Regions from separate parts of the Kocuria sp. TGY1127_2 genome, predicted to be linked through region 3. Evidence: riboswitches for the same ligand, from Rfam matches in the RefSeq annotation. Region 3 holds a riboswitch; each other region holds the start of a gene.

Region 1 (10,575 bases), 1.2 Mb from region 3:
GGGGTGTCCTCCGTGGACGGCTGACCCACGTACGCACCCTTGTATGCCGCCGCAGGGTGGTTCTCGTCGATGGAAACCTGCCCCTGACCGAAGAGGTTCTCCCGGAATGTCGAGCCTTCGTACGAGGTGCGGTAGCGCCCGCGCTTCTGCAGCTCGGGAACAACGAACTCCACGAAGTCTTCGAATGAACCCGGAGAGACGTGGTACGCGAGATTGATACCGTCCAGCCCTCCTTCATCGATCCAGCGTTCGAGCTCGTCCGCAACCTTTTCCGGGCCGCCGATGATCACATCGCCCATGCCGCCAATCGCGCAGTGCTTCGCAATGTCCTCTCGGGTCCATTCCTTGTCCTTGGACTGCAGAGTAAATGGCGTGAGGAAGGACTGGATCGAGTCGGTCTTGATGTAGTTGAGCACCTCATCCTCGCCGAATTGGGAAAGGTCCACTCCTGACCAACCGCCAATGATCGCCTGAGAAGTCTCGGTCGAAACATACTTCAAGTACTCCTCGTACTTTGCCTGGGCCTTTTCGTCGGTCTCGTCCACGATGACCGAGAGCATTGCGAAGATCTTGACGTCATCGCGCTGACGACCGGTCTTCTCTGCCTCGTCTCGAATCTTGTCCGTCATGAATCGGGTGAGGTCCGGTCGAAGGCCCCCGACGAACACGGCTTCGGCGTGCTTGCCCGCAAAAGCCTGCCCCCGCGACGAAGCCCCTGCCTGAAAGATCACCGGTGTGCGCTGACGGGAAGGCTCGGTCAGACCGGCGCCCGGGACGGTGAAGTATTTGCCCTGGTGTCGAATCGGATGGACCTTAGCCGGGTCCGCGTAGACGCCGGACTCTCGATCCTTGACCACGGCGTCGTCCTCCCAGGATCCTTCCCACAGTTTGTAGCAGACGTCGAGGAACTCGTCGGCGATCTCGTAGCGCTTGTCATGCTCGATTTGGCGCGGCAGTCCCTGATTCTCGGCCGCAGAGGGGAGGTACGAGGTCACCACGTTGAATCCGACGCGCCCTTTGGTCAGGTGGTCGAGCGTCGCGTATTTCCGGGCGAGAGTATAGGGCTGCTCGTAGGTCACGGCGCTGGTCACGCCGAAACCGAGGTTTTCGGTCACGGCCGCCATCGCTGAAATCTGCATGAACGGATCGTTGACCGGTACCTGTGCACCGCCGCGGATCGAAGGTGCCGCGGAGTTCTTGTAGACGTCGTAGATGCCCACGACGTCGGCCAGGAAGACCCCGTCGAACAACCCTTTCTCTAGGGTTTTGGCGAGGTCTGTCCAGTATTCGATGGTGTTGTACTCAGTGGCACGCGAGCGAGGGTGGCGCCACAGATCAAAGCTCTGATGACCCACGCACGTCATATCAAAGGCGTTGATGGCGATGCGCTTCTTTTCCGACATCGGGATTCCTTTCGGTGCATGGAGGGACTCCAACAGGTCTCCGCGCGCCCGAGCCTTGCGCTTCTGTCCCGGTAACGAGAAGCGGCGCAAACATTCACGCGGTGGCGCCGATTCTCGCGCCGTACTTGCATGTCCGCCGGTCGCAATGCCGACGGTGCCAGATCATCATCTGGGGCACCCCGCTACGGGAGAGGGTTGCCGCCCAACCAGCCAGAGCTTGATCGTTGGGACTCTTGATCTTCTCCATCCGAGCGTATGCAAGCACCTGGTTCGCAGCCATCCTGTGAGCTTCTGTTACCCGCTTTTCGCAGTGTTACGTGGAACCGCGTCCGTACCCCAATCCAGCCACATCAGACATATTGCCCGCTTTCGCAAAGAAAACGGGCAATATGGGCCTGGATCAAAAGTAGGGGTTGATACGGCTATTGGCCTCGGAAGTTCGGTTTGCGCTTTTCCTGGAACGCCGTGAAACCCTCCGCGTAATCATCCGTCGAGCAGAGCCGTGCCTGTTCGGCGGATTCGGCGGCCATGGACTCCCACAGTCCAGCCCGTTCGTCGCGCAGTTGACTGATCAGTGATTTCGAGACCAAATATGCTTGGGTCGCCCCTTGGGCCACTTTTCGCACCCTCTGCATCGTAAAATCGAGCACGTCGTCCGCCGGTACGGACCGGGAAAACAGCCCTGCGGTGACCGCTTCGGAGCCACTCATCATCTCGCCCGTGTAAATCAGGTCGAGGGTCCGGTGCGCGCCCAACCGCTCGTAGAACAGTGCGTGGCCACCCGAGTCCAACGTTGCCCCAAGATTCGCGAAGGGGGAACCGATCTTGGCGTCCTCGGCCACGTAGACGACGTCGCTCGCGATCGCCAGGCCCAGCCCGACCCCCAGACACGCCCCGTGGACCGCGGCGAAGGTCGGAGCCGAGAATGCAGAAATTTGCCGAAACAAGGCCGTGGCCCGATTCCCGAGATACCCTTCGACGTCATCGTGGGCCGGATCGACCCCGGAGATGTCGCGGCCGGCGCAGAAACCCCGTCCTTCACCCCTCAGAACCAGCGCCCGGACTCCCGCATTCTCTGCCGTGCGGTAGGCCTCCGACAGTTCGGCAAGGTCTTCGGAATTCAGTGCATTGAGCTTCTTCGGTGCGTCGAGCACTATCTCGGCGATGTCGTCGGAGATGGTCAGATCAATCATGATCGGGATTCCTTTCCTCGCGCACTCCAGCGGTTACGCGTCGAAGTCAACTTCCAGACTGTCGGAGGTCGGCCGTGTTTGGCAGGTCAGAACGTAGCCCGATTCGACTTCGTCCTTCTCCAGCGCAAAGTTCTCTTCCATCGTAAAGTCGCCGGAAACCACCTTGGCCCGGCATGTTCCACACACGCCACCTGCACATGCGAACGGCACATCGGGCCGAACACGCAAAGCGGCATTCAGGACAGTCTCGTTGGCCGACTTGGGCGTGTCCACCTTTCCGGAGTTGCCATCCAAAGTGAAGCTGATCTGGAAATTTTCGCCCTCGGGGTCGACGGCGACCTCCCGGCCCTGCTGTCCCGCGGGTTTCTCCGGTTTCCCCGTACTGAACAATTCGAACCGCACCTTGTCCTCCGGGACGCCTCGTTCTTTCAGCGCGTCCCTGCACAACTGCACCAGCTCGAACGGCCCACACAAGAACCATTCGTTGACGGTCTCGACCTGCAGAACCCGATCCAGGAGTTCGTCGAGCTTCTCCGGGTCAATGCGACCGGACATCAACGGTGAAATGCGCTGCTCTCGGGATAGCACGTGATGGAGAGCCAGCCGTGACGGAAACTTATCCTTCAGGTCCCCCAGCTCCTCGGCGAACATCACGTCCATCGCGGATCTGTTGGCATAGACGACGTCGATGCTCGTGGTCGGCGAGGCCTTCATGAGCGATCGGGCGATCGCCATGATCGGCGTAATGCCCGAACCCGCGGCAATCGCCACGACGTGAGCACTCTTGTCCCGGCGCACTTCCTCACGGGCCAAGTCCTCCGGATGGTTCATCGAGGTCAACCGGGTTTTAGATGTGAAGGCTCCCTGAGGATTCATGACGTCGAGCTCATCCCCGACCGCCAATTCTTCATTGGCCCACGTCGAGAAGATCCCGCCCACGTCCTTCTTGATGGCGACGCGAATCTCTCCCGGACGAGGCTCGGCGCAGATCGAGTACGATCGACGCACTTCCTGTCCGCCGATCTGAGCACGTAGGGCTACGTATTGCCCTGGAAGATAGTCGTAATCATTCTCGAGCTCTTCCGGAACCCCGAAGGCCACCTCGACCGACTCCGAGGTCAGCTTCCGAAGCCCTGTAACGGGAAGGCGGTTGAACGTCGCGCGACGCCGGCCGTTACGTCCCGGAGACGTGTTCTCCTCCGCCCTTTCCATGGCGACGGCCTTGCGTTGGGTACTGGTTTGTGACATGTCAGTGAACCTTGAAGTAGTCGAAAGGCTCCAAACATTCGTTGCACACCCAAAGGGCCTTGCACGAGGTGGAGCCGAAGCGTGTCATCTCTCGGGTCTTGAGCGAGCCGCAATGCGGGCACTTGACCGAGAGGGTCAGGCGTACCGGCCCGCTGTTGTGACCGGGAGCGCTATTTCCCGTTGGTGGAGCGATTCCGTATTCGGACAGCTTTGCTTTGCCTTCATCGCTCATCCAGTCGGTCGTCCACGCCGGTCGCAGGACTTTTTCGATTCGGACCTCGGAGTATCCTGCCGCAGAAATGGTTGCCACGAGGTCATCGGCCATTGTTTCCATGGCCGGACACCCGGAATACGTGGGAGTGATAACCACGATGGCCTGCCCGTCCTCTACGTAAGCATCTCGGAGCACGCCCAGGTCGGCGAGCGTCAGAACGGGGATTTCCGGGTCACAGACGGTTGCCGCGAGGTCCCACAACGTAGCGTCCACGTCGCCAGAGGGGCGCCGTGAAGGACCTAGAGGAAGAGCCCGAGCCAACCCGGCGGATTCCTTGTCCGGCGCCGTATGAATGATCGGAGACATTGCAATCACCATCTTGCCCCGGGGTGCTGGCGGGCCAGGGACTGCATCTCGGCAAGGATGAACCCCCGATGTTCCGAATAGGAACCATCGCGCAACTCACGGGGCAACCGGGCCTGGGAGACTTTTGGTGCCTCCAGCTCGGCCTCGGCCAGGATCCCCTCGATGGCCTTCATGGAGGCCTCCTTGATCGAAGAGGGCCGCACGGCCACGCCTTCGAGCTGATCGATCAGCTCGTCGTCGGTGAACAACTCGTCAACGTACGGCCACAGGTATTCGAATCCGGCGGCTATACGACGTCGGGATTCTTCAGTGCCGAGACCCAAGCGCAGAACCCACTGCGATGCGTGATCCACGTGGTACTCGACCTCCTTGACCGCTTTGTCCGCGATCGCCGCCAAGGTCGCATCGGATGAGTCCTGAAGAGCGGAATACAACTCGTACTGATAGATCGAGAAGATGAGTTGACGCGCTATGGTCTGCCCGAAGTCGCCGTTCTCCTGTTCGACTAGTCGGCACGAGCGGAATTCCTCTTCACTTCGAAAATACGCGAGATCGTCCTCGCTCTTGTCCCACGCCGTGCCCGCGTACGTCAGCAGGAAGCGCGCGTGCCCGATCAGGTCCAAGGCGATGTTGGACAGCGCGATGTCCTCCTCGAGTTCGGGAGCCCGAGCGATCCACCAGCCGAGGCGCTGGGACAGGATCAGAGCGTCGTCGCCCAACCGCAACGCATACTGTGCGACAGGCTCGGCAGCTTGGGCTCCGGAATCGGCGATCGACTCGGTGCTGATGGACTCGCCGGCACTGATCTTGGTGGCCGATTCGTGCGATGCGAAGGTGCTCACAGGTGCTTCACCCCTTCGGACTTGGTGTAATACGTAGCGTGTCGATATGCCTTGCCTTGGGCCGACTCGAAATAGCCGCCCTTGGAATCGGGATCCGAAGCCGTGATTGCCTCGGCTTCGACAACCCACACGCTCGTTCCCTCATTCCGTCGTGTGTAGAGGTCACGCGCGTTCCGGACCGCCATGGTTGCATCGGGGGCATGCAACGAGCCCGCGTGAACGTGGGAAAGCCCTCGGGAGGACCGGACGAACACTTCCCAGAGCGGCCAGGCCGATTGCTGGTTTTCTTGGCTTTGCTCACTCATGCTCAGGCTCCAATCAGCTGGGCAGCGGGACGTTGCTGTGGTGTCGAGGCGGAGTCGGCATCCTCGTGCGCGGCTTCCGCCGCACGGGCGGCCTGACGTTCGGCGTAGGCGGCCGCCGCTTCGCGGACCCATGCGCCGTTCTCGTGGGCTTCGCGACGTCGCTTCATTCGCTGCACGTTGCACGGCCCGTTGCCCTTGATCACGGACATGAACTCGTCCCAGTCGAGCTCTCCGTAGTCATAGTGCCCTCGCTCTTCGTTCCACCGCAGGTCAGGATCGGGCAGCGTCAGACCCAAAGCCTCGGCTTGAGGCACCATCATGTCGACGAAGCGCTGACGCAGCTCATCGTTGGTGAAGCGCTTGATATTCCACGCCATGGACTGCTGCGAGTTGGGAGATTCGTCATCCGGAGGCCCGAACATCTGCAGGGCCGGGCCGTAGAAACGGTCGACCGCGTCCTGTGCCATCTTCTTCTGCGCTTTTGTTCCGTGGGACAGTTCGTAGAGAATCTCCCAGCCCTGCCGCTGATGGAAAGATTCCTCCTTGCAGATGCGAACCATCGCGCGCCCATACGGGCCGTACGAGGCGCGGCACAGCGGAACCTGGTTGCATATTGCGGCGCCGTCCACGAGCCAACCGATGGCACCCATGTCGGCCCAGGTCCGTGCCGGGTAGTTGAAGATCGACGAATACTTGGCCCGGCCAGAGAGTAACTGGTCATTGAGGACCTGCCTCGGCGTCCCCAGGGTCTCGGCGGCTGAGTACAAATACAGGCCGTGGCCGGCCTCGTCTTGGACCTTGGCCATGAGAATTGACTTGCGCTTGAGGCTCGGGGCACGCGTAATCCAATTGGCTTCCGGCTGCATTCCAATGATCTCGGAATGCGCGTGCTGCGAGACCTGACGGGTCAAAGTCTTTCGGTATGCCTCGGGCATCCAGTCCCTCGGCTCGATGCGGGAGTCGTCCGCGATGAGCGCGTCGAAGCGTTCCTGCTCAGGGGCGACGGCGTCGTCGATGTGGGTCATGACGTCCTCCAATAAATAATAACCGAACGTTCGTTCAGGATATAGGCATGCGATGTGGTCGTCAACACACGATCGCCCCGGTTGACACACTGTCAATTTAACGATTCCCTACTGAACATTCGGTCATATAATGTGAGGAGAACAACATGCCAGATCATCCGATGCTGGCCAACGATCGGACCTCGGAGTGGTTGGGCATCCAGGTGCACCGCTCGGAGTACGGTCACGCGGTCATCAGCATGACGCTGCGGGAGGAGATGCTCAATGGATTTGGGATCGCCCACGGCGGCATGGTGTTTTCTCTGGCGGACACTTGTTTCGCCATGGCCTGCAATGACCCCGCCGGCGATGGAAGCACCATTACCGTTGCCCAAGGGGCCCAAATCGACTTCGTCAAGTCCGGCCGGCCAGGCCAGGTCATGACTGCAGAAGCCATAGAGATAGCCCGCACCGGTCGTAGCGGTCTCTACGACGTCACGGTCACGGCTGACGACGAAGTCATCGCCCATTTCCGCGGACGCAGCCGGACCATCCCCCAACGTCAGAAAGCGTGAACCCCTTGACTACTTATTCCATCGAGAACCCTTATTCCCCCACAGCTTCGGCGGACCCCTCACAGCCTGACCCCGAAGAATTGATGAGCCGGGACGAAATCGAGTCTCTGCAATTCGAACGCCTCAGGTGGACACTGCACCATGCCTACGAGAACGTCCCGGCCTACCGGGATCTCTACGACGAGCACGGCGTGCATCCCGACGATTTCAAAGAACTCGGAGATCTCAGCAAGTTTCCATACACGGACAAGGAATTCCTGCGAAAGGCCTACCCCTTCGAGTCCTTCGCCGTACCGATGAGCGACATTCGCCGCATCCACGCTTCGTCCGGCACGACGGGCCTGCCAACCGTCGTCGGATACACCCAAGACGACCTCGACACATGGGCCGGCCTGGTCGCTCGATGCTTCCGGTTCTCGGGCGTCCAACCCGGCCAGAAAATCCACAACGCATACGGTTACGGTTTGTTCACCGGCGGCCTCGGGGCACACTACGGCGGAGAGAAGCTCGGTTGCGCAGTGATCCCGATGTCTGGCGGTCAGACCGAGAAACAAGTTCAGCTCATCCGCGACTTCGAGCCGGACGCGATTCTCGCGACTCCCACATACCTTCTGGCAATCGCTGACGGGTTTCGCAAGGCCGGGATCGATCCCCGCGATACCTCGCTCAAGCGGGCTGTCCTCGGCGCCGAGCCGTGGACGGACGAGATGCGCCGCGAGATCGAGCGCACCTTCGACATCACCGCGTGCGACATCTATGGTCTCTCCGAAGTCATGGGACCCGGAGTTGCTGGGGAATCGGCCGTGACACGGGACGGCTCCCACATCTGGGAAGACCATTTCCGTCCCGAGATCATCGATCCCTTCGACGACCGCGTTTGCGAATTGGGAGAGCCCGGCGAGCTGGTCTTCACCGCGCTGACCAAACAGGCCCTTCCGATCATTCGCTACCGAACCCACGACCTCACCCGGTTGCTGCCCGGCACCGACCGTCCGGGGCACCGGCGCATGGGACGAATTACGGGCCGCTCGGATGACATGATCATTCTGCGTGGCGTGAACCTCTTCCCGACGCAGATCGAGGAGCTCGCGCTCAACCTCCCCGCGCTCGCACCTCATTTCACACTCGAAATCAGCCGTCCGAATCGCATGGATCAGATGACGGTCCACATCGAACGCCGTGAGGACGTCACTCATGAAGAGGCGGTCGAGGACGGCAAAACACTGTTGTCCGAAATCAAGACCAAGATCGGTTCGACGGCGCTGATCGACATCGCCGAACCGGGCACGTTGGCACGGTCGTCCGGGAAGATCCGTAGGGTCTACGACCACCGGAACAAGTAACCGGGCCGGGTTGCCGGATCTTCCGGGCTCTGTTCGTGCAGGTCCGTCCAGGGCCGGGTTGATCCGGTTTGTGTTCCCTCGAAGAGGGCTGACCGAGCTTCGGGACGGGTTGCTCCTTCAGAGACGTCCGCACTGAGACGGTACGACCCACTTATGCCGGAGGACCCTCCGCACGGGGCGGCGAGGCGGTAGCGTCGGGCCCGCCTCGTCGTCGGGTAATCTCGTGATGGACCCTGCAGAAAGCCGAGAAATCTATGCCCACTGTGCCCGCCACGAAAGACCAGGAAACCGGCGCGTCCGCTGCACCGAGCAACGGCGCACGACGAGGACGGCCCGGTTACGACCGTGAGAAGCTCATCTCGGTCTGTGTTCAGGTCTTCAACAAATACGGGTACGACACGACGTCCATGGGCACCCTCTCCGAAAACCTGGGGATCTCGAAGTCGGCGATCTACCACCATGTGAATTCCAAGGAAGAGATCCTCGAGGAGGCCTTGCTGAGAGCCCTCGACTCGCTTGAGAAGGCGATGGAGGACGTCCAGGCGACCGACGCTCGCGGCATCGACAAGCTCGAAGGCGTGATCCGGGGATCGATCCGCGTGCTCGTCGATCAGATGCCGTATGTGACCTTGCTCTTGCGCCTTCGCGGCAACTCACCCGTGGAGACTGCCGCTCTGGAACGACGTCGAAAGATCACCCGTACCGTGGAGAACCTGGTCCGCCAGGCACAGGAAGAGGGCGACCTCCGCGAGGACATCTCCGGCAAGTCGGCTCCACGGCTAATGCTCGGAATGATCAATTCGATCGTGGACTGGTACCAGCCGGAAGGCGAAGGAACCGTGGATATGCTCGCCGAGACCGCAGTCAAGATGGTTCTGGACGGTCTGCGGTCGTAGGTCCCGGGTGCGCTTTGGGTTTTCAGGAGTTCACGCTCCAGGCTTGCGCCAGACCTGACCGAGCGGACGGAACCTGCGCATGCCCCCCCCCTGAGAGCTGCACTCTCGCGGATAACCCCTGAAGAATACCCGTGTTGTGTTTCTGAAGTCTTTGGACGTTTAGCTTTCATTCAGGATCTGACCGATGGTTTTCATCGGACAAGGTGCCGACATTCTTTTTGTGGGCTCCCTTGAGGCAACAGATCGACGCTGTGGGCGTCGGAGGACGAGATTGGGTACGGTGAGTCCCATCATCGCGCCGGATGATCTTCCGTCCGATGCTTTCAACCTAGGCCTGGGCCTAGGGGGGGGGGGGCATTGCCCGGTGTTCGAGAAGGTCCATTCCACTTACTTACGCTTCACTGGAACCTTGTAGATGGCGCCCGTGGTCACTCCTTCTTCGAGAACTTCGAGCGAACGGCCACGTGTTTCCGGGACCTGGGTCCGAACGAAGATGAGTGCAAGGACGCCTACACCGAAGAACAAGAAGAAGACCGTGGACATCCCGAGGTTGTCAATCAACGACGGGAAGGTAAGCGAGAGAACACCGTTACTCATCCAGCCGCAGAAGACAGCCAGGCCGTTGGCGACACCTCGCATATGAAGAGGGAAGACCTCCGCGAGATAGACCCACACAGCAACATTGAGAAAGGTCTGCATGGAGGCCACAAAACCCACGATCAACACGAGCAGAATCCACGGCTTGATGGCATTGCCTTCCGGAATGATCATCGACGCAATCCCGATGAGGAGGTGAAACACGGTGGTCAGAGAGATGCCAAGCGTAAAAGTGGTTCGACGATCCACGCGATCCATCATGTAAAGCGCGGTGAATCCCCCGATCACCGCAACGATGCCCGGTGCAATATTGGCGATCAATGCTGCGTTTTCCCCGAAGCCGGATTGGATCAGCACGATCTGCCCATAAAACATGATCGTGTCGATACCGGTGATCCTTTGCATGATGGCCACACCGATACCGACCAAGAGTATACGGAAGAGCCATTTATTCTTGAGGATGGCACCGAGACCTGTGCGCCGGTGTTTCTCGTCCTGTGCGGTGGTCTGAACGTCTTCCAGCTCAATTTCCGCCCGACTTTCGGGTCGAACCGATCGGAGCACCTCCAGGGCTTGGTCTCTCCGACCG
Region 2 (10,575 bases), 870 kb from region 3:
GCGCAGTTCTGCAACAATCCGCGCAGTCAATCCTCGTCGCAGAGGATCGTTAATCAACAAACTGAACCCCTCGAGGGCTCCCCCTTTGACAAGAACCTCATGGGGTGACTGGGGTATGTAGGTTGCTGAAGGAATGAGGGAATACCGATGACCCACTTTTTCCTGCTTCTCTCAATGGCCGTGCCGCAAGGCCACCACCGACGAGTTGTCGATGTGACCCTTACGAATGAAAAACAAGACCGAATGCGCCCGCAGTACGCAATGGCAGCGGGCGCACTGGCACTACGCGACAGCTAGGAGTCCACCGGTCAGTTCCGCGGCGTCTAGCGTGGAACATGCCGCTTCTGCGCCACCAACCGCAGAACAACAGCAGCAACTACATGTCCAGCAGTGACAGCACGAGCTACAGCAGGCAGCAGCCGGTATGAGGCTAGAAGCAGAACGGAGGGCATCGGATCCAATGATTGAAACCTGCACAAGCTATCCTTCCCTTAGTATTGGCCGGGTGTTACCTAAGTACTTCAGGTAAGCCGTATGTTAATAGCTGGTTCTTCAAAATCTGTACATTACGCATCGTTACGCTCTGCGGCCGGGCGGCCAGGCTCACGTTCATCCGCGCGGTAAGCCTGGTCGCCGTTGTCACCTTGCCGCTCAGGGAATGGTCTCGGAGGGGAGCGGCGTCGCCGTCTTCTCCGAGATCTGCGCCGCATTCAACCCGGAAACGCACAGAACCCCGACGGCCGAACTAGGGGCCCGGAAGGAATCGGCGTAGGGCGATCAGCTCAGATGAGGGAAGGCTTCACCCACGAACAGGCATCGTCCACGTTTTGAGTTGGGTTTTCGCCGCCGAACGGATGGCGAAGGCGGACACTTCGGCATCGCACTCGAAGTTCTCGATCTCCACGGCCCCTGCTTTCGCCCGTGCCGCGACCCGGCCGACCAGCCGGCGCCCCGCCAGGATGGGCATCGAAAAATACCTGAACTCCCGCGCCGTAGACGGCTTGTAGGCTTCCAAAAGACAATGCTTTCCGAACACGTCACGCAGCCTCGCCCGCGTCCTGATCAGGGAGTCAAAGGGAGACAACACCGTCACGGCCAACGACGGCCCGGAAGACTGACCTTCCGTCACCTCAGCAAGCGCTTCCGGGTCAACGAACCAAACACCCTTGGATCCTTCAACCCGTATGCGCTGGTATCCGGCGTCGTCGGCTACGGCCGCAACGTCCACGTCGCCAGGGATGCGGAAATAGTCCCCGACGTCATTGACCGCGGCTCTCCCCAGCCCGCCCCCCCCCGGTTGGATCACGGTCACAGAGGCACGGCACTGCTCCCCCGGGCGCCGCCCCCCCCCACCCGATGAAATAGGCTCGTGACAGGCCAACATCCTCCGTAAAACGTTGAACCCGCACCGATCCCGAAAGGAACCCTTGGAGTCACCCGTACGTAAGTACCTGCACCAGCTCTACAAAGAGACGACCGACATGGACGGGGGTGAACTCGCCGATTACATTCCAGAACTGGCCAAAGCCGATCCGGACGTTTTCGCGATCGCCCTCACGACGATCGACGGTCGCACCTATTCCGTGGGCGAGGACGAACGAGAGTTCACCATCCAGTCGATTTCCAAGCCCTTCTCCTACGCCGCCGCGCTCACGGACCGTGGCCTGGAGGCCATCGCCGCCAAGGTCGGCGTGGAGCCCACGGGCGAGGCCTTCAATGAGCTGTCTCTTGAAAAAGGCACGAACCGGCCGAAGAATCCCATGATCAATGCTGGTGCCATCACGATTCACAGTATGCTCGCCGACGCCGGATCCTCGCTCGAGGAACGGGCCGACCACACCGTCGAGTTTTTCTCTCGTCTCGCAGGGCGCAAGCTGGAGATGGATCATTCCGTCTTCCGGTCCGAGCTGGAAACGGCCGACCGGAACTTCGCCCTGGCGCACATGCTCAGGAATTTAGGCGTCTTCGAGGAGCACGCCCACCAAGCGGTCGCCGGATACGTCGCGCAGTGCGCTATCAAGGTCAATGTGCGGGACCTGGCTGTCATGGGCGCCACTCTGGCCAACCGCGGCTTGCACCCCTTCACCGGCGAGCGCGTAGCGAGTCGCGAAGTCGCACGGCAGGTCCTAGCCGTCATGGTCTCCGCCGGAATGTACGACGCCTCCGGAACCTGGTTCTCGGATGTCGGCATCCCTGCCAAATCCGGGGTCTCCGGCGGGATCCTCGGCGTCCTGCCTGGCCAGGTCGGCATCGGAGTCTTCTCCCCACGACTGGATTCCAAGGGGAACAGCGTCCGCGGAGTCAATGTCTTCAATAAACTCTCCCAGGACATGGGCCTCCACTTGCTCGACGCCGGAATTTTCGGTTCGAACACAATCCGTTCGGTCAGCGAAGGCGAGGATGAGACCGTAGTCCGTCTCCAGGGGGTCATCCAGTTCTCGGGGGCCGAGGCCATCCTCCACCGCATGGCAAACTTGGAATGCGATCCGGGGACCATGGTCTTTGACCTGACCAAAGTCACTCGACTGGACGAGATGGCCCGGCGCATGTTCCTCGAGGGCCTGCGGCGCCTCACGGCAGACGGGCACCGCGTCGAACTCATCGACCCCGACGATGTCCTCCCCGACCCGGACTTGGGCGGAAATACCTATCCGATTCAGCGGGAGACGACGTAGCCTCGGGACCGGTCTTTCTGGGACCGCACCGACGACCTTCGAGTAGCCCCTCACGAGAAAGGCTGTTCATGAGCGAGAAAACACGCAAGAAGACCCTCGGGTTCTTCACTCGACTCCTCGAAGACGTGAGCCCGCAAGAGCGGTACACATCCGCCTTGGAGCAGATCGACGCCGCGGAACGTCTGGGATTCCACAGCGCATGGGTTGCCCAACATCATTTCCACGAGAACGAAGGCGGGTTGCCCTCGCCGTTAGTCCTGCTTTCTGCCGCGGCGGAACGGACCGCCCGCATTCACCTGGCTACGGGCGTCATCACACTGCCCATGGAAGATCCCGTTCGGGTCGCGGAAGACGCCGCCGTGGTGGACGCTCTGTCCGGCGGAAGGCTCCAGATCGGCCTGGGCTCGGGCGGAAATCCGCGTTCCTTCCCGGCGTTCGGACGGTCCTTCGAAGACAGAGGCGAGATCTTCGCTTCCCATCTCGAGACTTTGGAAACCTTGTGGCGAGGGGGAGAGATCGACGGCGGAAACAGGCTGTACCCCGCCGCGCCCGGACTTCTCGACCGTTTGTGGCAGGCGAGTTTCGGCTCTTTCGGGGCGGGTATCGCAGGTTCCCGAGGGGACGGGCTCATGCTCTCCCGAACTCAGCCCCGGCCAGGCAGAACGGATGCGCCGCTGAGTGAGATTCAGGTGCCGGTGGTCGAGACGTACCTCGCCGAACTTCCCCAAGGCACGGCTCCTCGCGTCATGGCTTCTCGGACGGCCATCGCGGTAGACAAGGAAAACCGTTCGGATTTGGTCCGCCGAACGGCAGAAAAACTTCGCCGCGGGGAAGCCGATCGCCTGGTGGGGTATGACACCTCGGGCCTTTCCGATGAGGAACTCCTGGTTGCCACGGACACTTACCTCGGCACTCCGGATGAGATCGTGGCACGCCTTCGGGACGACGTCGTCGTCCGGGATTACGCAACCCAGGTCGCCTTCCAGGTCCATTCCGCGCCGGCGACTCACAAGGAGACCCTGCGCTCACTCGAGCTGCTGGCAACCGAAGTCGCGCCCGCCCTCGGAATCTGAAGTCCTCGGGACGGGCACGGCGTCACTCACCGGATCGGTTCAAGGCCCGCTCCAGGTCGGAAATCAGGTCCTCGACATCCTCGATGCCTACCGAGAGCCGCACGACGTCGCTCGGTGGGGCCTCCGGCGTGCCCCTCGTGGAGCCGTGGGTCATCGTCACCGGATGGGAGATCAGCGATTCAACACCGCCCAGGCTGACGGACAGACCGAAGACGTCCGTGGACTCCGCGACCTTCCGCGCCGCGGTCTCTCCACCTTTGACGCGGAACGATACGATCCCTCCGAACCCTGACATCTGCCGTTTGGCTACAGCGTGACCCGGGTGATCGGCGAGGCCAGGATAATACACGCGCTCCACGCCTTCATGCTCCCGCAGCCACTCGGCGACCGTCTGGGCGTTCTCGCAATGTTGCCGGATCCGAACCCCCAGGGTCTTGAGACCGCGCGCGGTAAGGAACGCATCTTGGGGACCTGCCACCGCACCCCCAGCGAATTGCTGGAATTGCAGGAGATCGGCCAGGGGTTGATCTTCCCACAGTGCATCGCCGACCACGAGGGCTCCGCCCAGCACGTCCGAGTGACCACCGATGTATTTGGTGGTCGAATGCACCACGACGTCGGCGCCCAGCGTCAGCGGATTCTGCAACGCCGGTGAAGCGAAGGTGTTGTCCACAACCAACAACGCGCCTCCGGCATGGGCTGCTTCCGCCCATTCCTGGATATCCACGATGGTCAGCAATGGGTTCGTCGGCGTCTCCAACCAAACAACCCGTGCTTCCGGATCGCACAGAATCCGGTCCCGCACATCGGTCTGTTGAGGCGACACGAAGGTCGTTTCGACTCCCCATCGGGCATACAACTGGCTGAGGAGTCGGTGCGTTCCTCCGTAGGTCTCCGCCCCGGCCACAACTTTGTTCCCCGGTCGCAAGGTCGCACGCAACAGGGCGTCCTCGGCAGCAATCCCTGAAGCGAAAGCGAAGGCGTGTGTACCGTTTTCGACGGCCGCGAGCTGGACCTCCAAAGCACTCCGAGTGGGGTTTCCCCCTCGCGAGTACTCATATCCGCTCTTGAGCGTCTCCACTCCGTCTTGGGTGAAGGTCGACGTCTGGTAAATGGGAGGAATCACGGCGCCGGTGTGAGGGTCCGGTTCCTGGCCCGCGTGAACGGCTGCCGTTCTGAACCCCGGACGGGTCGAATTCACTCGATCGGTTGTGGGTCCCGGCTTGAACTCGGTGGATTCTTCGACTGCAGTCATACCTGAGCAGCCTCCTTCTCTCGCGTGAGAGCCGTCGCCCGGCTCAGGGTCTGGCTGGATGTGGACAAGGAACCGAGCGCTGCGGAGAGATCATCCCAGAGATCGTCGACCTCTTCACGACCCAGCGCCAGCCGAACGGTCTGTTCGGTGATGTCCCCGGCCTCTCTGAGCTCGGGGGTAAGACGACAATGGGTGGTCCACGCGGGATGCGTTGCCATGGATCGAGCGTCGCCCAGGTTGGCAGCGAGCTTGAACAGCTTCAAATTGTCGAAGAATTCCTCCACCTGCGATGTGTTGCCCGCGATGTCGAAGGACAAGACCGCTCCGGTGCCGCGCGGAAAGTCTCGTTCGGCGATGGCCGCATCCGGCGACCCAGGAAGGCTCGGATGCCGGACACGGCACACGCGAGGATGAGTCGCCAGTCGACGCGCGATCTCCTCGGCCACACGGCAATGGCGCTCAACCCGGATGTCGAGGGTCTCGATGCCTTCAAGGGCTTGTTGCGCATTCCACGGAGCCAGGCTCGGGCCCAAGTCGTTGAGCAATTGTGCGCGAACGAGGTGGAGGAACGCTCCGTGATCGCCGTGCCCCTCGACCAGGGATCTGTTCCCGAATCTCCTCCGCGGAGCCGTAAGCTGCGGCCATCGGATGGCGTCCTCGCTCGGGGTCAGCCGGCCGGTGTCGACGATGATTCCCGCAAGCGCCGTTCCATTTCCGGTCAGGTATTTCGTGACGGAATGGACTACGACGTCGGCACCCAATTTCCCGGGCTGCAGGAGATATGGCGTCGCGAGAGTGTTGTCGACGATCAGGGCGGCGCCCGCGGTATGCGCAATGTCCGCGAGCGCGGGGATATCGGGAAGGTCAGCATGCGGGTTTCCGATGGACTCCACGACGAACGCGCGAGTGCGCGCCGTGACGGCATTTTCCCATTCCTCGGGTCGATGCGGGTTGACCCACGTGACCTCGATGCCCGCCTCGGCGAGAGTGTCGTTGAGCAAATCGGCAGTGCCACCGTAAATTCGGTTGGATGCCACCACATGGCCGGCGGGGATCTCCGGGTGGGGCTCGCCGTCCTCGCTCTGACCTGATCGACCGGCCAGGGCAAGAAGGGTGAGCGTTGTTGCCGCTTGGCCGGAAGCGGTGGCGACGGCACCGACGCCCCCTTCGAGTTCCGCGAGCCGACGCTCGAGCAAACCCACCGTAGGACTGCCGGTGCGTGAGTACGTGAATCCGGGTTCTCTCTGGCCGAAGCATTCACGTGCGTCGCGCAACGTCTCGAATTCGTAAGAGGCCGTCAGGTACAAAGGCGGATGCACAGGTCGGGCAGCCGGCGGATTGGCCGTACCCCCGTGCACTTGCACCGTACCGATTCCGGGTGCCGGGTTGTTATCAGCTGACATCGTGATCCCCTCGAAGGCGGGGCGCCGAGTTCGCCTCGTAACGCCGTGCTTGCCGGGGAGCGGTATGCTCCCGACCGGATCTTCATCTGGGGCACCCCATCACAGCGGAAAGGGTTGCCGACCGGCCAGCCAGAGCTTCACAACCGGTACTCGTGATCCTGATTCAGAAACCTACAGCCTTCCCACCAACCTCGAAAGGACATGACGCACGGTTCAGACAGATCGTCATATGAAGGTAATCCACCTGCCGGGAAACGTCATATGACCTGGCGAGACTCCCGTATGATCAGGGCGGACTCCGTGGAATCCGTTCGCGTGCGGACCGAGTTCAGGTCTAGGCGCTCAGCGCGGGGCCGAACACATCGGTAGCGTAACGAGATCCCGGAACGGCCTTGATCAGGGTCCGCGTCGCCTCCTCGCGCGGATTCTCGAAGACCTGCGCCGCGGGGCCCGACTCGATCACCCGGCCATGAGCCATAACCAGCACGTCGTCGGAGATCTGTCGGATCACCGCCAGGTCGTGACTGATGAACACGTAAGAGAGCCCCAGACGATCCTGGAGATCGGCAAGTAGGTCAAGAATCTGGGCTTGAACCGAAACGTCCAGTGCCGAGACCGGTTCGTCCAGAATCACCAGTTCGGGGTCAACAGCGAGTGCCCGAGCTATGGAAACACGTTGGCGTTGCCCTCCGGACAGTTCTACCGGCCGACGACTGGCCAATTCCCGAGGCAGGGCCACGAGATCGAGGAGCTCGTTGATTCGTCGTTCGCGCTGTGGACGTGTGCCGATACGGAATCCCCGCAGGGGCTCCCCGATCGACGCGGCCACGGAATACCGAGGGTCGAGCGATGCGCTGGGGTCCTGGTGAACGAACCGGGCGCGCGTCGAGAGCTCTCGGATGTTGCGCTTCGTGCCATCGAACGGCCGACCGAATATCTCCAACCGGCCGGCGTCATACGATTCCAGACCGAGCAGGATCCGGGCCGTCGTCGATTTTCCGGATCCCGATTCCCCGACGATCCCGAGTGTTCGCCCCGGTTCGAGCTCCAGGTCGAGATCGGCCACAGCCTGGACCTTCCTCGCTCGGGAACCGAAGGTCTTGCTCAGCCCCTGAGCTCGTACCACGCTCGAGCTCTCGCCGCGCGGGGCAGGCCCAGTACGCTTCCGCGGCACATCGTGCAGTGCCGGCGATGCCTTGAGCAGGCGCCGGGTGTAATCGTGCTGAGGTTCGGCGAAAACGCTGGCTGCCGAGCCTTCCTCGACAACACGGCCCTTTTCCATCACCAGGATTCGATCGGCCCGGTCCCGAGCGATTCCGAGATCGTGGGTGATGAGAAGGAGGCCTGCTCCGGCGTCGGAAACTCGCGCCTCCAGCAAGTCCAGGACGTTCTTCTGCGCGGACACGTCGAGGGCGGAGGTCGGCTCGTCGGCGATCACCAGTTGCGGCCCACGCGCTAGTGCGAGCGCGATCAGGACCCGCTGGCGCTGGCCACCGGATAGTTCGTGCGGATAGCGGGAGCCGTGGACCTCGATCTCGAGGCCGACGTCCTCGAGCGCCTTCGCCGTCTGTTCCTTGGCCCGATGACGCGAAAGACCGGCTTCGCGCAAGGATTCCGATAGCTGCGAAGTGATCGTGCGTACGGGGTTCAGTCCCGTCCCCGCGTCCTGAGGAACGTAGCCCAGGAGGTCTCCCCGAACACGCTTCCATTGGTTCTCCGAGGCAGACCGCATATCCGAGCCGTGCAGGGATTGCTCAGCGATATCCACGTGGGCGGAGGAAGTCAGCAGTCCGGCCGCTACTGCGGCCGTGGTTGACTTCCCCGAACCGGATTCACCAACCACCGCAAGGGTTTCGCCAACAGGGACAGTCAGCGAAACCCCCTCGACCGCGGGGGCCGCGCCGTCGGAGTACCGGACGGTGAGGTCTCGCAGGCTGAGAGCCACGGGGGAATCCGCCGAATCGGTGGCCTCGACGAGGCGTGGATGCACATTCTCTCGATGGGGCAGGGTCATGATGGTCTCCTGGTCTGCAGGGCGTGAGAGATACGGTTGACGGAAACGACGACGGCGGCGATCACCAGTCCCGGAATGACGGTCAACCACCAGGCGCTCGCGAGGTAATCTCTTCCTTCGGAGACCAGTAGCCCCCACTCCGGATTGGGCGGCTGGGTTCCGAATCCCAAGAAGCTCAAGGCGGAAATCGCGAGAATCGCGGCTCCGAATTCGATTGCGGCCAGTGCAAATACCGGGCCGATCGCGTGCGGAAGGATATGGCGGGCCAGGATCTCCGGCGTGCGGATACCGGACATCGATGCCGCCTCGATGAACAAAGAACTCCTCCATCGAAGGACTTCGCCTCGCATAAGTCGCGCGAAAGACGGTATGGACGCCAGCGCCACGGCCACGGCAATGTTGACGGACCCGGCCCCCAGCGCGGCCACGACCGCGAGGGAAAGCAAGAGCGAAGGCACCGACTGCAGGACATCCACGACGCGCATGAGTATGGTGTCGACGACGCTTCCCGCGGTTCCTGCCAACAACCCGAGAAGGGTCCCGACGAAAAAGGCTATGAGGACCGCGATGGCGGTCGTCCCCAAGGACGCCCCGGCTCCTTGGACGACTCGGGAAAATACGTCCCTCCCGAGGTGATCGGTACCGAACCAGTGCTGCATTCCGGGCGGCGACAAGCGAATATCGGGGTCGCCCAGCAACGGGTTCTCGGTGACGAAGACGCTGGGCAGAACCGCCCATGCGAGTGCGACGAGAACGATGAGTCCGGAAACGATGAGTCCGTACGGCGCACGAACCATCGTGGCGGCGAATCGACGATGACGAGTCGCAGGGTTTCCGGGGCGTCGTACCGAACGCGCGGATCCGGAGGGAAGCTCGCTCGTGCTCATGGTCGCGCCTCCTGAATCGATTGGGTCGTGTTGTCGGTTCCCGGCGGACTTGTAACGGATGTGGCGTCCGCGGCGTCGGGATGGGGACCCTTGTGCGAGTCCAGGCTTTGCGAGCCATCGCGTCCTCGTTTGGGTGGATTCCCCGTGGGACGTGTTCGGGGGTCGACCACCGGGTACAACAGGTCGACCACCAGATTCACCACCACGAACACGAGCGCGGAGAAAGCCACAACCCCCAGTACCACGGGCATGTCCTGGCCGGTGACCGATGTTTCCGCGAGACGACCGATGCCGTTGCGCGTGAAGACGGTCTCGACGATCACGGCACCACCCAGAACATTGCCGAGAACGACTCCCGCGATCGACAAAAGGGACACCCCGGCCGGGGGCAGGGCATGCGAGAGAAGAAGACGAAGCCGGCCCAGACCCGCGGCACGATAAGTCGTCATGAATTGCCTGCTCCACGCCTGAGTGAGCGATCGCAGCAATACCTGAGCGATCATCGCCCCAAGGGGCAAAGACAAAGTCACCGCCGGGAGAATCACACCCGCGATACCCTGCGCGCCGATTGCGGGGATTACGCCCAAGCGGAACGAGAACAGTTGAAGCAGGAGCAGTCCGACCCAGAACGTCGGGAGGGACACCCCCAGACTGGGCAGCCCGGACAACAGATTCCGCAACCAGGGGCTCCGGACCCCCACGGCCGCGAGCGCCAGAACGACTCCGCCTGGGATCGCAATAGCCAAGGTCCACGCCGCGAGCTCGACCGTGACCGGAAGTGCCTGGGCGATGGCCGCAGCAACCGGTTGGCCCGTGGTGTAGGACGTTCCGAGATCGCCTCGTACGGCATTGCCGAGCGCTGACAGATATTGAACGACCAGTGGTTGGTCGAACCCGTATTGATGCCGGAGTTCGTCGATTTCCTCCGGGGACGCCGTCGAAAGATCACCTCCCAGAACCGCAGCCACCGAGTCGCCCGGCAAGGCATACAACAGGAGGAAAGCCAGGGCATAGGCCGCCCACAGCACCAGAATGCCGAATCCCAGGCGGCGGAGGATCATCGCGAGCAAGGGGTTCATCGGTCGCCTCCCTGAGACCCGGAGCCCGCGTTGCCGCCGGCGTCATTCAGCCAGGTGTCATACAGGTCGATGCGCGAGGAAGCATCGTATTTGAAGTCCTTGACCCGGGGCCCTGTCGCGATCACACCGGACAGTTCGACGAGCGGAACCGAGTGGGCATCACGTATCAGGGAGGTAACTGCTTGGTCG
Region 3 (10,575 bases):
CGAGTCCCACGGACAGACGCACGAATCCCGGCGCGACCCCTGCGGCACGCAGCTCGTCCTCGGAGAGCTGGGAGTGCGTGGTCGAGGCCGGGTGAATGACCAACGAGTGCACGTCTCCGATGTTCGCGACGTTCGAGTGGAGCACGAGGGAGTCCACAAAGGCCTGTGCCGGTTCGGAGCCGCCTTCGAGTTCGAATCCGACGATCGCGCCCACCCCGTTCGGAGCGTATTTCTTCCCTCGCTCGTACCATTGCGACGATTCGAGCCCCGCATAGTGCACTCGGGTGACTTCGGGACGCGCTTCGAGCCACCGAGAGACCTTTAGCGCGTTGTCGACATGGCGTTCCACGCGGAGGGACAGGGTCTCCAGGCCGACGGAAATATTGAAGGCGTTGGTCGGTGAGATCGACGAACCGAGGTCGCGCAGAAGCGTGACACGAGCACGCAGGATGTAGGAGAGATTGACTCCGAAGACCCCGTTTGGCCCCAAGTCCTCGGCGAACACCAAGCCGTGATAGCTCGGATCCGGCGTATTGAATTGCGGGTATCGCTCCGGGTACTTCGAGTAGTCGAATCGACCGGAGTCCACGATCACTCCGCCCATGCTGTTGCCGTGGCCGCCGAGGTACTTGGTTGCGGAGTGCACGACGACGTCGGCACCCCACTCGAAGGGGCGCACCAGGTATGGGGTGGGAACCGTGTTGTCCACGATCAGCGGTACCCCGACCTCGTGGGCAAGGTTCGCGAGAGTTTCGATGTCGAAGACGTCACTGCGAGGATTCGGAACGGTTTCCCCGTAGAAGGCTTTGGTATTCGGTTTGACCGCCGCGCGCCAGGCCTCGGGATCGTCGAAATCTTCCACGAAGGTCGTTTCGATACCGTATGCACCCAAGGTGTGCTTGAGGAGATTGTACGTGCCGCCATAGAGGCTCGGGCTGGCGACGATGTGGTCACCGGCCTGCGCCGTATTGAGGATCGCGATCGTGATGGCCGCTTGCCCTGAAGCCACGAGGAGCGCTCCGACGCCTCCTTCGAGGGCAGCAATGCGATTCTCGACGACCTCCTGGGTCGGATTCGTCAGGCGTGAATAGATGGGACCGAGTTCTTTGAGCCCGAAGCGGTTTGCGGCCTGTTCGGCGTTGTCGAACACAAACGATGTGGTCTGATAGATCGGAAGAGCCCGTGCACCGGTTGCAGAATCGGGCTCTTGGCCCGCGTGAATCTGTTGTGTCTCGAACTTCCATCCCTGCGGGCTGGAAGGAGTCGGAAGGCTGTGAGAGGCCGTGGTCATATTCTGCTCCTGTTGAATCAAGGGCATGGAGCGACCGATCGTCTCGCAAAAGCGAGCACCCGGGTCGACCCGGAACCCTCTGGTTCACCGGGGAATACGAGTCTCACTCTTCGTGACGACCGGGCACACCGCGCCCGCGCTTGTGATCGCGTTGTTCGCGATCACCAGGTCCTCACCCAGGGCACCCCACCGCGGTTGGAGGGTTGCCGGCCAGCAAGCTGGGGCTTGTCACTGGCTCTCTTGACCCATATCCAGGTTTTCCTACGGCCGACCGACACGTCAAGTAGGAGACGGAAACTACGCTTACATGAAACGCCGTGACATTTATGACGCGGAGTGGGCCATTGCGTAATCTGGCTCATGGCCCGCTCCGCCAGGACGGGGCGCATGCATCGTCGAGCTCTCGAAGGACTGCCTTGAATCAGGAACAGGACCCCTCAGATCAAGTTACCGAAACTTCGCGCGCGGACGACGTCGTGCTCGGCGGGGAATCTGCGCTCAAACGCGGGCTGACTCTGCGACATATCCGGTTCATTGCGTTGGGTTCGGCTATAGGAACCGGGCTGTTTCTCGGCTCCGCGGACGCGATACAGTTCGCGGGCCCGTCGGTCCTGTTGGCTTACATCGTCGGTGGCGCCGCGGTATTTATGGTCATGCGTGCCATGGGAGAGATGGCCATGGTCCACCCCGTTCCGGGTTCCTTTTCGGAATACGCGACTGAATACCTTGGCCGGTGGGCCGGATTCGTCACCGGGTGGAGCTTCGCATTCGAAATGGCCCTGGTTGCGGTCGCGGATGTCACGGCGTTCTCCTTGTACATGCGGTTCTGGTTCCCGGACACGCCCAGCTGGATCTGGATCGTCTCGGTCGTCGCGATCATCATGGCCATCAACCTGACCAAGGTGAAGGTTTATGGGGAAGTCGAGTTCTGGCTGACGCTGATCAAGGTGGGCGCCATCGTTGCGATGATCGTGGGTGGGCTCGCGCTGATTGTCTTCGGCATCCAGCTCCACCAGGAAGTCGAGCCGTCCGTGACCAATCTCTGGGAGCAGGGCGGGTTCTTTCCGAATGGGTTCTCCGGCTTCCTCGCGTGCTTCACCGTGGTCATGTTCGCTTTCGGAGGCGTCGAGAACATCGGAATCACCGCTGGCGAAGCCGAGGACCCCGAGAAGTCGATTCCGGGAGCCATCAACACCGTCCCCGTACGCATCCTCCTCTTCTACGTTCTGACCATGGGCGTCATTATGTCCTTGTATCCGTGGGGGAACATCGGCAATGAAGGCTCACCCTTCGTTCAGATATTTTCCGGCCTGGGTATCCCCGCGGCGGCCCATATTCTCAACGTCGTGGTCCTGACCGCTGCCGTCTCCGCGATCAATTCGGATATTTACGGTGCCGGCCGCATGTTGTACGGACTCGCTCAGAGAGGGCTCGCGCCGCGGTCCTTCAACCGTGTTTCCTCACGCGGAACCCCGACCATGACGGTTGCGGCCATGGGGCTGGTGCTCATCGTCGGGGTCCTCGTCAATCATTTTTTCGAGAACGCTTTTCTCTACATCGCGACTCTGGTGACGTTTGCGACCGTCTTGGTCTGGGTCATGATTCTTGTGACGCACTTGGCGATGCGGCGCCGGCGCAAGGCCCAAGGCGTCGGCCCGTCGAAGTTTCCCACTCCCCTATGGCCGGTCGCGTCATGGCTCGCACTCGCCTTTATGATCGGCGTCGTCGTGCTGCTCGGTTTCTTCGAGGACACCAGAGTTTCCTTGGTCATCGGTGCCGTATGGCTCGTGTTCCTGGCCGTCACCTACCCGCTGACGCGCCGGACTCGCCGGGGCTCTGAGCCGCCGGCCGTTCGCTAGGGGCAACCCCAGCCACTGGGGCGACGGCCCCGCGAATTGCGCCCTCGTCAGTAAGGTGGAAGGCATGACTTCAGCAGAATCCCGAGAGGCCCCGCGCCCCACCTGGAACACCGACGCCGAGGCTCCGGAGACTCGCAAGAGCCCGACTACTCGTACGATGCACGGGCATGAGTTCGTGGACAACTACGAGTGGCTCCGTGACAAGGAAAACCCCGAGGTGATTGAGCATCTCAAGGCGGAGAACGACTATGCGGAGTCGTTGACCTCGGGCCTCGGGAAACTGCGTTCCGCGATTTTCGGCGAGATCAAGTCACGGACCCTGGAAACCGATCTTTCCGTTCCGAACCGCCTGGGCGACTGGTGGTACTTCCGTCGGACCAGAGAAGGCCAGAACTACGCGATCTTCTGCCGTGTTCCGGCTCGTCGTACAGGCGATCAACGGACGGAATGGACGCCTCCCGAGGTCCCGGTCGACGAACCTCTCGACGGCGAACAGGTTATCCTCGATTGCAACACCATGGCCGAGGGTCTGCCGTTCTTTTCCCTCGGGGCTTTCCAGGTCACCGAGAACGGACGGTACCTGACCTATTCCGTTGACGACTCGGGAGATGAACGCTTCGACCAGTACGTCAAGGACTTGGCCGACGACCGTCTGCTCCCCGACGTTGTGAAGAACGTCTTCGCGGGTGGCTTCTTGACGCCCAACGGTTCACATCTGATCTACACGTTGGTCGACGAGTCATGGCGTCCGTATGAGTTGCGTTCTCACCGCTTGGGTACGCCCGTGAGCGAGGATCTGGTGCTTCACCACGAGGACGATGTTGCCCTGTGGCTCGACGCCGAGATCACGGCCGACGAGGAGCACCTGTGCATCGACGTCGGGTGCTCCGAGTACAACGAGACCAGGCTCCTGACTCTGTCAGCGCTGGAGGCCGCGAGCCCAGGACAGAGGCCTGAATCGCGCGTCGTCGTCCCACGCGACGAGCGCATTCTCTACTCGGCCGAACCCATCGAATTGGGCGGGCAACGGTACATCCTGCTGTGCCACGACCACGAGGCCCAGAACGGCGAACTCAGCGTCGTGGATTATGAAACCGCCTTCGGGGCGGCGACAATGACTCAGTTGCGGTCCGCATGGAAGGTCCTCATCCCGACTTCCGAAACGCGCCGCCTCAACGGTTTCCATTTCAACGAAACGCACATGGCGCTGAGCCTCCGGGAGGACGGACTGGAGAAGGTCGCGCTCATGGACCTCGCCGAGATCGATTCGTCGGTTCGTGGGGGCAGTTTGCCGTCTCTGGTCGAGCCGTTTTCGGGTGAAGAGCTGTACACCGCCAAGATCACCTCGATGGCCCTGCACTCACCCGTCGTGGGTTTGGGCTATATTTCGTACGTCACGCCGTGGCGCCAGTACGATTATTTCCCGGTCACGGGTGAACTCGAACTCCGGAAGCAGACTCCGGTTCTGGGCGGTTTCCGTGCGGAGGATTACGTCGCCCATCGCGAATGGGCGACGGCATCGGATGGCACTCGAATTCCGGTCTCGGTGATTCACCGCGCCGATCTCGACCTGGAATCTGCCCATCCCGTCATCCAATACGGCTACGGCTCGTACGAGTCGAGCTCTGATCCGGGCTTTTCGGTGTCCCGGCTGAGCCTCTTGGATCGCGGCGTCGTCTTCGTGGTGGCTCACGTGCGCGGAGGCGGCGAGTTGGGGCGCGACTGGTATGTGCACGGCAAAAAGCTTCAGAAGATCAATACGTTCACGGATTTCATTGCCGTGACCGATCACGTGGCCGCCCAACCATGGGCGGACGGGCATCGGATTGCGGCGTCCGGCGGTTCTGCCGGGGGCCTCTTGATGGGGGCGATCGTGAACATGGCGCCAGAAAAATACTCGGGAATCCTGGCTGCGGTTCCGTTTGTGGACCCCGTGACGAGCATCAGCGATCCCGAGCTTCCACTGTCCGCTCTGGAATGGGAGGAGTGGGGCAATCCGATCGAAGACCGCGAAGTCTACGAATACATGGTCTCCTACGCTCCCTATGAGAACGTCCACGCAGCCCCGTACCCGCCAATAGCGGCCGTGACCAGTCTGAATGACACACGAGTGCTGTACGTGGAGCCGGCGAAGTGGGTGCCGAAGTTGCGCGAGGCGACCACGAGTCAGGCGCCCGTGATGCTTCGCATCGAAATGGACGGCGGCCACGGGGGCGGCTCTGGCCGATACCGTAGGTGGGAAGACACCGCGTGGGAGTACTCGTTCCTATTGAATTGCCTGGGGATCCAAAGCTGAATCTCGGGCAAATGCGCAAATGGCCCGGCCGGAACATCAGGCGATGAGCCGGCCGGGCCCTTTGCTGTGGATTTCCGTACCTAGCCTTCCACGCCGAGCTTCTCCAGAATCAGCTCACGCACGCGGGCGGCGTCCGCCTGGCCCCGAGTCGCTTTCATGACTTGACCGACCACGGCACCGGCGGCCTGAACCTTGCCGCCGCGGATCTTCTCCGCGACGTCCGGCATCGCGGCCAGAGCCTCGTCGACGGCGCTCGACAATGCGCTGTCGTCAGAGACGACCGCAAGTTCGCGCTTCTCGACGACCTCGGTCGGCGTCCCTTCCCCGTCCAACACATACTCGAGGACCTGACGGGCAATCTTGTCGTTGATTTTGCCCTCTTGGATGAGGCGGTCGAGCTCGACCACCGTCTCCGGGGTAGCGCCCAAATCGCCGGGTTCGACCTCACGAACCTTGGCAAGTCGGGATATCTCACCCATCCACCATTTGCGGGCCACAGGGGCGCTCGCCCCGGCGGCGATGGTATCTTCGATTTCGCTCAGCACGCCGGCGTTGACGACGTCGCGGAATTCCTCGTCCGAGTAGCCCCAATCCGCTTGCAGGCGGCGACGACGCTCGGCCGGCGGCTCCGGAAGTTCGGCCCGCAGCCGTTCGATCCATTCCTCGTTGGTCACGACGGGAAGCAGATCCGGCTCCGGGAAGTACCGGTAGTCGTCAGCGTCGGACTTGGGGCGACCCGAGGTGGTCTGTTTCGTGTCCTCATGCCAGTGCCGGGTTTCCTGGACGATCTCCTGTCCCGAGTCGAGAACCGCTGCGTGCCGGCAGATCTCGTACCGAACAGCCCTTTCGACGGCGCGCATCGAGTTGACGTTTTTGGTCTCGGTCCGAGTACCGAGTGCATCGCTGCCCTTGGGCATCAAGGAGACATTGGCGTCACAACGAACGTTTCCGCGTTCCATGCGGGCATCGGAAATTCCCAAGTTCTTGACGATCTCCCGGATGGTCTTGACATAAGCCTTGGCCAGTTCCGGGGCGCGCTCCCCCACACCACGAATCGGCCTGGTCACGATCTCGATCAGGGGTACTCCTGAGCGGTTGTAATCGACAAGGGAGTACTCGGCACCCTGGATGCGGCCTGCTCCACCCTTGTGGCTCAGTTTGCCCGCGTCCTCTTCCATATGGGCGCGCTCGATGTCGATCGTGTACGTGGTCCCGTCTTCCAGCTCGACCTCGACCGATCCGTTCTCCGCGATCGGCTCGTCGAACTGCGAGGTCTGGAAGTTCTTGGGGGTATCCGGGTAGAAATAGTTCTTTCGAGCAAAATGGCTCACCGGTGCGATGTCGCAACCTAGGGCCAGACCCAGTTTGATCGCTGATTCGACGGCCGCACCGTTGACCTTGGGCAAAACCCCCGGGAGGCCCAGCGAAACCGGGGTGATGTTCGTGTTCGGCTCGTCCCCGAAGCCGTTAGGGGCGTCGTCGAACATCTTGGTTTTGGTGTTCAGCTCAACGTGCACCTCGAAGCCGAGCACGGGATCGTACTTGGCCATGGCCTCGTCGAAGGACAAAATCTCGTCTGTCATTTACTTGGCACTTCCTTGCGTCCGGGCGGCGATGAGGGACTCTGTGTTGGGCAGCTTGTCGAGCAACGGTCCGCCCCACTCCTGCTGAAGCGCGGCTTCCAGGCCCGCACCGGCACGGTAGAGACGGGCATCTTCCTTGACGGGGGCCATGAACTGCACTCCGACCGGCAATCCGTCTTCCGGCGCCAGCCCAGCCGGAACCGAGATCGCGGGGACACCAGCAAGGTTGGTCGGGATGGTCGCGATGTCGTTGAGGTACATCGCTACCGGATCGTCGGTCTTTTCCCCGAGCTTGAATGCAGTTGTCGGAGCGGTGGGCGAAATCAGCACGTCCACTTGGTCGAATGCGTCCTTGAAATCGCGCTGGACCAAGGTGCGGACCTTTTGGGCCGAACCGTAGTAAGCGTCGTAATAACCCGCGGAAAGCGCATACGTACCCAGGATGATGCGGCGCTTGGCTTCCGGGCCGAATCCGGCCGCACGCGTGGCGGACATGACCCGTTCGATCGTGACCGGGTCTTCCTTGGGGAGTTCGCGGAGCCCGAAGCGAACGCCGTCGTACTTCGCCAAATTGGAAGAAACCTCCGAGGCCATGATGAGGTAGTAGGCGCCGAGAGCGTGTTTGAAATTGGGGGTCGAGATTTCTACGATTTCCGCCCCGGCCGCTCGCAGAAGGTCGAGTGATTCCTCGAACCGCTGGGAAACACCGGTTTGGAAGCCCTCTCCGGTGAGCTCTTTCACGATGCCGACCTTGAGGCCCTTGAGCCCGCCTTCCGATGCGCCCTTTTCGGCCTCGGCAAGATAGGGACCAACAGGCTCGTTGATTGATGTCGAATCGTGGGCGTCGTAGCCGCCTACGACCTCGTGCAGCATCGCTGCGTCACGGACGGTGCGCGTCACGGGGCCGACTTGATCCAACGACGACGCCATGGCGATCACGCCGTAACGGGAAACGGATCCGTACGTCGGTTTGACGCCGACGGATCCCGTGACAGATGCGGGCTGGCGAATCGACCCGCCCGTATCCGTTCCGAGTGCCAACGGGGCTTGGAACGCGCTCACGGCAGCCGCGGAGCCGCCGCCCGAGCCTCCGGGAATTCGGTCCAGGTCCCACGGGTTGCGAGTGTTCCCGAAAGCCGAATGCTCGGTCGAAGAACCCATGGCGAATTCGTCGAGGTTGGTCTTGCCCAAAACAGGAAGTCTGGCCTCGCGCACCTTGCGCACGACGGTTGCATCGTAGGGGCTCAGCCAGCCTTCGAGCATGCGCGAGGCTGCGGTGGTGGGCTGACCTTTGGTGACGATCAAGTCTTTGACGGCGATCGGCACGCCGGCCAAGTGCGGCAGCTCTTTGCCCGCCGCACGGTCCGAGTCCACTTGGCGGGCCTCATCAAGGGCCGTCTCCGCGCTCACGTTGAGGAATGCATTGAGACCCGTTTTGCCCTGTGATCGGTCCTCGACGTCGACGGGTGAGCCCTCAGTGGCCTCGATGTGGTCCAGGTGCGCCTGTGTCAGTTGTTCCGAGGTGATCTCGCCTCGGTTCAATTTGCCCGCGGCTTCCGCTGCGGAAAGCTTGATGAGTTCGTTCTGGTTCATGGTATTGCTCACGCCCCTAGTCCTCGTCCAAGATGGCCGGTACCTTGAACTGGCCGTCTTCAGCATCGGGCGCGTTCAGAAGCGCTTCGTCGTTCGTCAGCGTCTGTCCCACGACGTCGTCACGGAAAGCGTTGGAGAGAGGAAGCGGGTGCGAGGTCGGCGGAACGTCCTGAATGGGCGCTTCCGAGACCGATTGCACCGCGTTGACGATCACATCGAGTTCCGCGGCCATGGACTCCAGTTCCGTATTGTCCATCTCGATGTGAGCCAGTGACGCGAGATGCGCGACCTGGTCACGAGTAATGGCAGTCATGAATTCTCCTGCTCCGTTGGCGCTTGTCTATTCCCTGCGCGCCTCCTCCGGCGGGAGCGCGCGGGTCCCGTACCAGTCTAGTCATGGGCGGGAAGTGGTTAAAACAATCGTGCCCCGCCCTGTGACAGGGCGGGGCACGATCTCAAGAAGAGTACTCGCTCGTCTAGACGAGTAGCACTGACTTCAATTAGTTAGCCGGGATCTCCAGAACCTGACCCGGGAAGATCATGTTCGGGTCGGTCACGATCGAGCCGTTGGTCTGAACCAGGGCATCAACCGAAACACCGTGATCGTTGGCGATCTTGTTCAGGGTGTCACCGGCAACGACGGTGTAGGAACCAGCCGAAGCGGTCTGAGCCGGGGCGGCAACCTGGGCCTGGGCAGGAGCCTCGTAGGTCTGCTGTGCAGGAACCTCGGGCTGAGCCTGCTCGACGGGAGCCTGCTGGGCCTCGGGCTGAGCCTGCTCAACCGGTGCCTGCTGGGCCTCGGGCTGAGCCTGCTCGGCGGGAGCCTCGTAAGCCTGAGTGGACTCAGACTGGGTCTGAACCTGCTCCTGCTCCTGCTGCGGCTGAGCCTGCTGCGCAGAGTCATCCGAAGAGCTGCTGGAGGGAGCCGAACCAGCCTGCTGCGAGCAGACCGGCCATGCGCCGGGGCCCTGCTCGGCCAAAACCTTCTCGGCAACCTGGATCTGCTGATCCTTGGAGGCGTTCTGGGGGTCACCCTGGCCACCGAAGGCTGCCCAGGTGCTCGGGGTGAACTGGAGTCCACCCGAGAATCCGTTGCCGGTCGAAGTCGACCAGTCGCCGCCGGACTCGCACTGAGCGACGGCATCCCAATCGAGGCTGTCGGCCTGGGCGGGAGCGGTAGCCAGTGCACCAGCGGCAGCGCCACCGATCACGAGAGCGGCTGCACCGCGGCGGGCATTGCGTCGGAAAGTGGAAGTATTGTTCACGATGCTCCTCAGGCCACCTACGCTCCATCCATCCCTGGACTTCTTAGCGCCGTCGTCTACCTATAGATGTTTTAGGTCAAGTTTCAGGTGTCTGCCCTGTAGACGACGTCCGGTGTTACGGCAGCACCTAGCATTGTTGTTTCTAGCTCTCGCGTATGTGCGTGAGCTCAGGAGTCACCTCTCGGTGACGAACTGTTTATAACGATACAGTAACGATTTTGGAGTTTGCAACCAATTTCTTGATGGAAGCGAAACTTTTTTTGGTTGGTACCCGATCCGGCTACCAGCCAGGATCCGTAGGCACGCGTGTCAGCCTATGAGGCCTCTTGAGGCGATGCAACCCGGTGCGACATGTTCCGAATCACAAGGTTGTGACTATTCCGTGATCGTTTCGTGACCGGAAGCCGCGGCATCAGTGCGATCCAGGGCGTCCGGGCCGCCCTCCAAAAGGGTTTTAAATTCTTGCTCATCCAAGACCGACACGCCGAGATTTTCCGCCTTGTCGAGCTTGGTTCCGGCATTTTCCCCAGCTATAAGGTAGCTTGTGTTCTTCGACACAGACCCTGACGCCTTGCCCCCGCGCTGGATGATCGACTCCTTGGCTGAGTCGCGAGTGAAGTCTTCCAACGTTCCGGTCACCACGAGGGTAAGGCCTTCGAGGACACGGGGCACCGATTCGTCCCTCTCG

Evidence for each region. A riboswitch is a leader RNA that binds a small molecule or an ion and turns the genes downstream of it on or off. The one in region 3 is predicted to bind S-adenosylmethionine.
Region 1: it holds a riboswitch for S-adenosylmethionine, as region 3 does, so the genes downstream of both, sake_RS01880 (LLM class flavin-dependent oxidoreductase) here and sake_RS09820 (bifunctional o-acetylhomoserine/o-acetylserine sulfhydrylase) in region 3, are expected to answer to the same signal.
Region 2: it holds a riboswitch for S-adenosylmethionine, as region 3 does, so the genes downstream of both, sake_RS00360 (O-acetylhomoserine aminocarboxypropyltransferase/cysteine synthase family protein) here and sake_RS09820 (bifunctional o-acetylhomoserine/o-acetylserine sulfhydrylase) in region 3, are expected to answer to the same signal.

Annotation. Positions count from the first base shown of each region.
Region 1 is NZ_AP022834.1:418,353-428,927, reverse strand. Features, by position in the region: gene sake_RS01880 (LLM class flavin-dependent oxidoreductase) at 1-1,403, opposite strand, end outside; SAM riboswitch class IV at 1,520-1,642, opposite strand; gene sake_RS01875 (enoyl-CoA hydratase/isomerase family protein) at 1,826-2,596, opposite strand; gene paaE (1,2-phenylacetyl-CoA epoxidase subunit PaaE) at 2,630-3,808, opposite strand; gene paaD (1,2-phenylacetyl-CoA epoxidase subunit PaaD) at 3,846-4,424, opposite strand; gene paaC (1,2-phenylacetyl-CoA epoxidase subunit PaaC) at 4,430-5,266, opposite strand; gene paaB (1,2-phenylacetyl-CoA epoxidase subunit PaaB) at 5,263-5,571, opposite strand; gene paaA (1,2-phenylacetyl-CoA epoxidase subunit PaaA) at 5,574-6,596, opposite strand; gene paaI (hydroxyphenylacetyl-CoA thioesterase PaaI) at 6,743-7,150, shown strand; gene sake_RS01840 (phenylacetate--CoA ligase family protein) at 7,156-8,493, shown strand; gene sake_RS01835 (TetR/AcrR family transcriptional regulator) at 8,748-9,389, shown strand; gene sake_RS01830 (sugar porter family MFS transporter) at 9,777-10,575, opposite strand, start outside.
Region 2 is NZ_AP022834.1:73,561-84,135, reverse strand. Features, by position in the region: gene sake_RS00380 (DNA glycosylase AlkZ-like family protein) at 800-1,306, opposite strand; gene sake_RS00375 (glutaminase) at 1,428-2,675, shown strand; gene sake_RS00370 (putative FMN-dependent luciferase-like monooxygenase) at 2,744-3,748, shown strand; gene sake_RS00365 (cystathionine gamma-synthase) at 3,771-5,003, opposite strand; gene sake_RS00360 (O-acetylhomoserine aminocarboxypropyltransferase/cysteine synthase family protein) at 5,000-6,406, opposite strand; SAM riboswitch class IV at 6,447-6,564, opposite strand; gene sake_RS00355 (ABC transporter ATP-binding protein) at 6,741-8,420, opposite strand; gene sake_RS00350 (ABC transporter permease) at 8,417-9,307, opposite strand; gene sake_RS00345 (ABC transporter permease) at 9,304-10,386, opposite strand; gene sake_RS00340 (ABC transporter substrate-binding protein) at 10,383-10,575, opposite strand, start outside.
Region 3 is NZ_AP022834.1:2,171,577-2,182,151, forward strand. Features, by position in the region: gene sake_RS09820 (bifunctional o-acetylhomoserine/o-acetylserine sulfhydrylase) at 1-1,291, opposite strand, end outside; SAM riboswitch class IV at 1,423-1,537, opposite strand; gene sake_RS09825 (amino acid permease) at 1,768-3,150, shown strand; gene sake_RS09830 (S9 family peptidase) at 3,215-5,446, shown strand; gene gatB (Asp-tRNA(Asn)/Glu-tRNA(Gln) amidotransferase subunit GatB) at 5,527-7,029, opposite strand; gene gatA (Asp-tRNA(Asn)/Glu-tRNA(Gln) amidotransferase subunit GatA) at 7,030-8,622, opposite strand; gene gatC (Asp-tRNA(Asn)/Glu-tRNA(Gln) amidotransferase subunit GatC) at 8,639-8,935, opposite strand; gene sake_RS09850 (transglycosylase family protein) at 9,123-9,887, opposite strand; gene ligA (NAD-dependent DNA ligase LigA) at 10,263-10,575, opposite strand, start outside.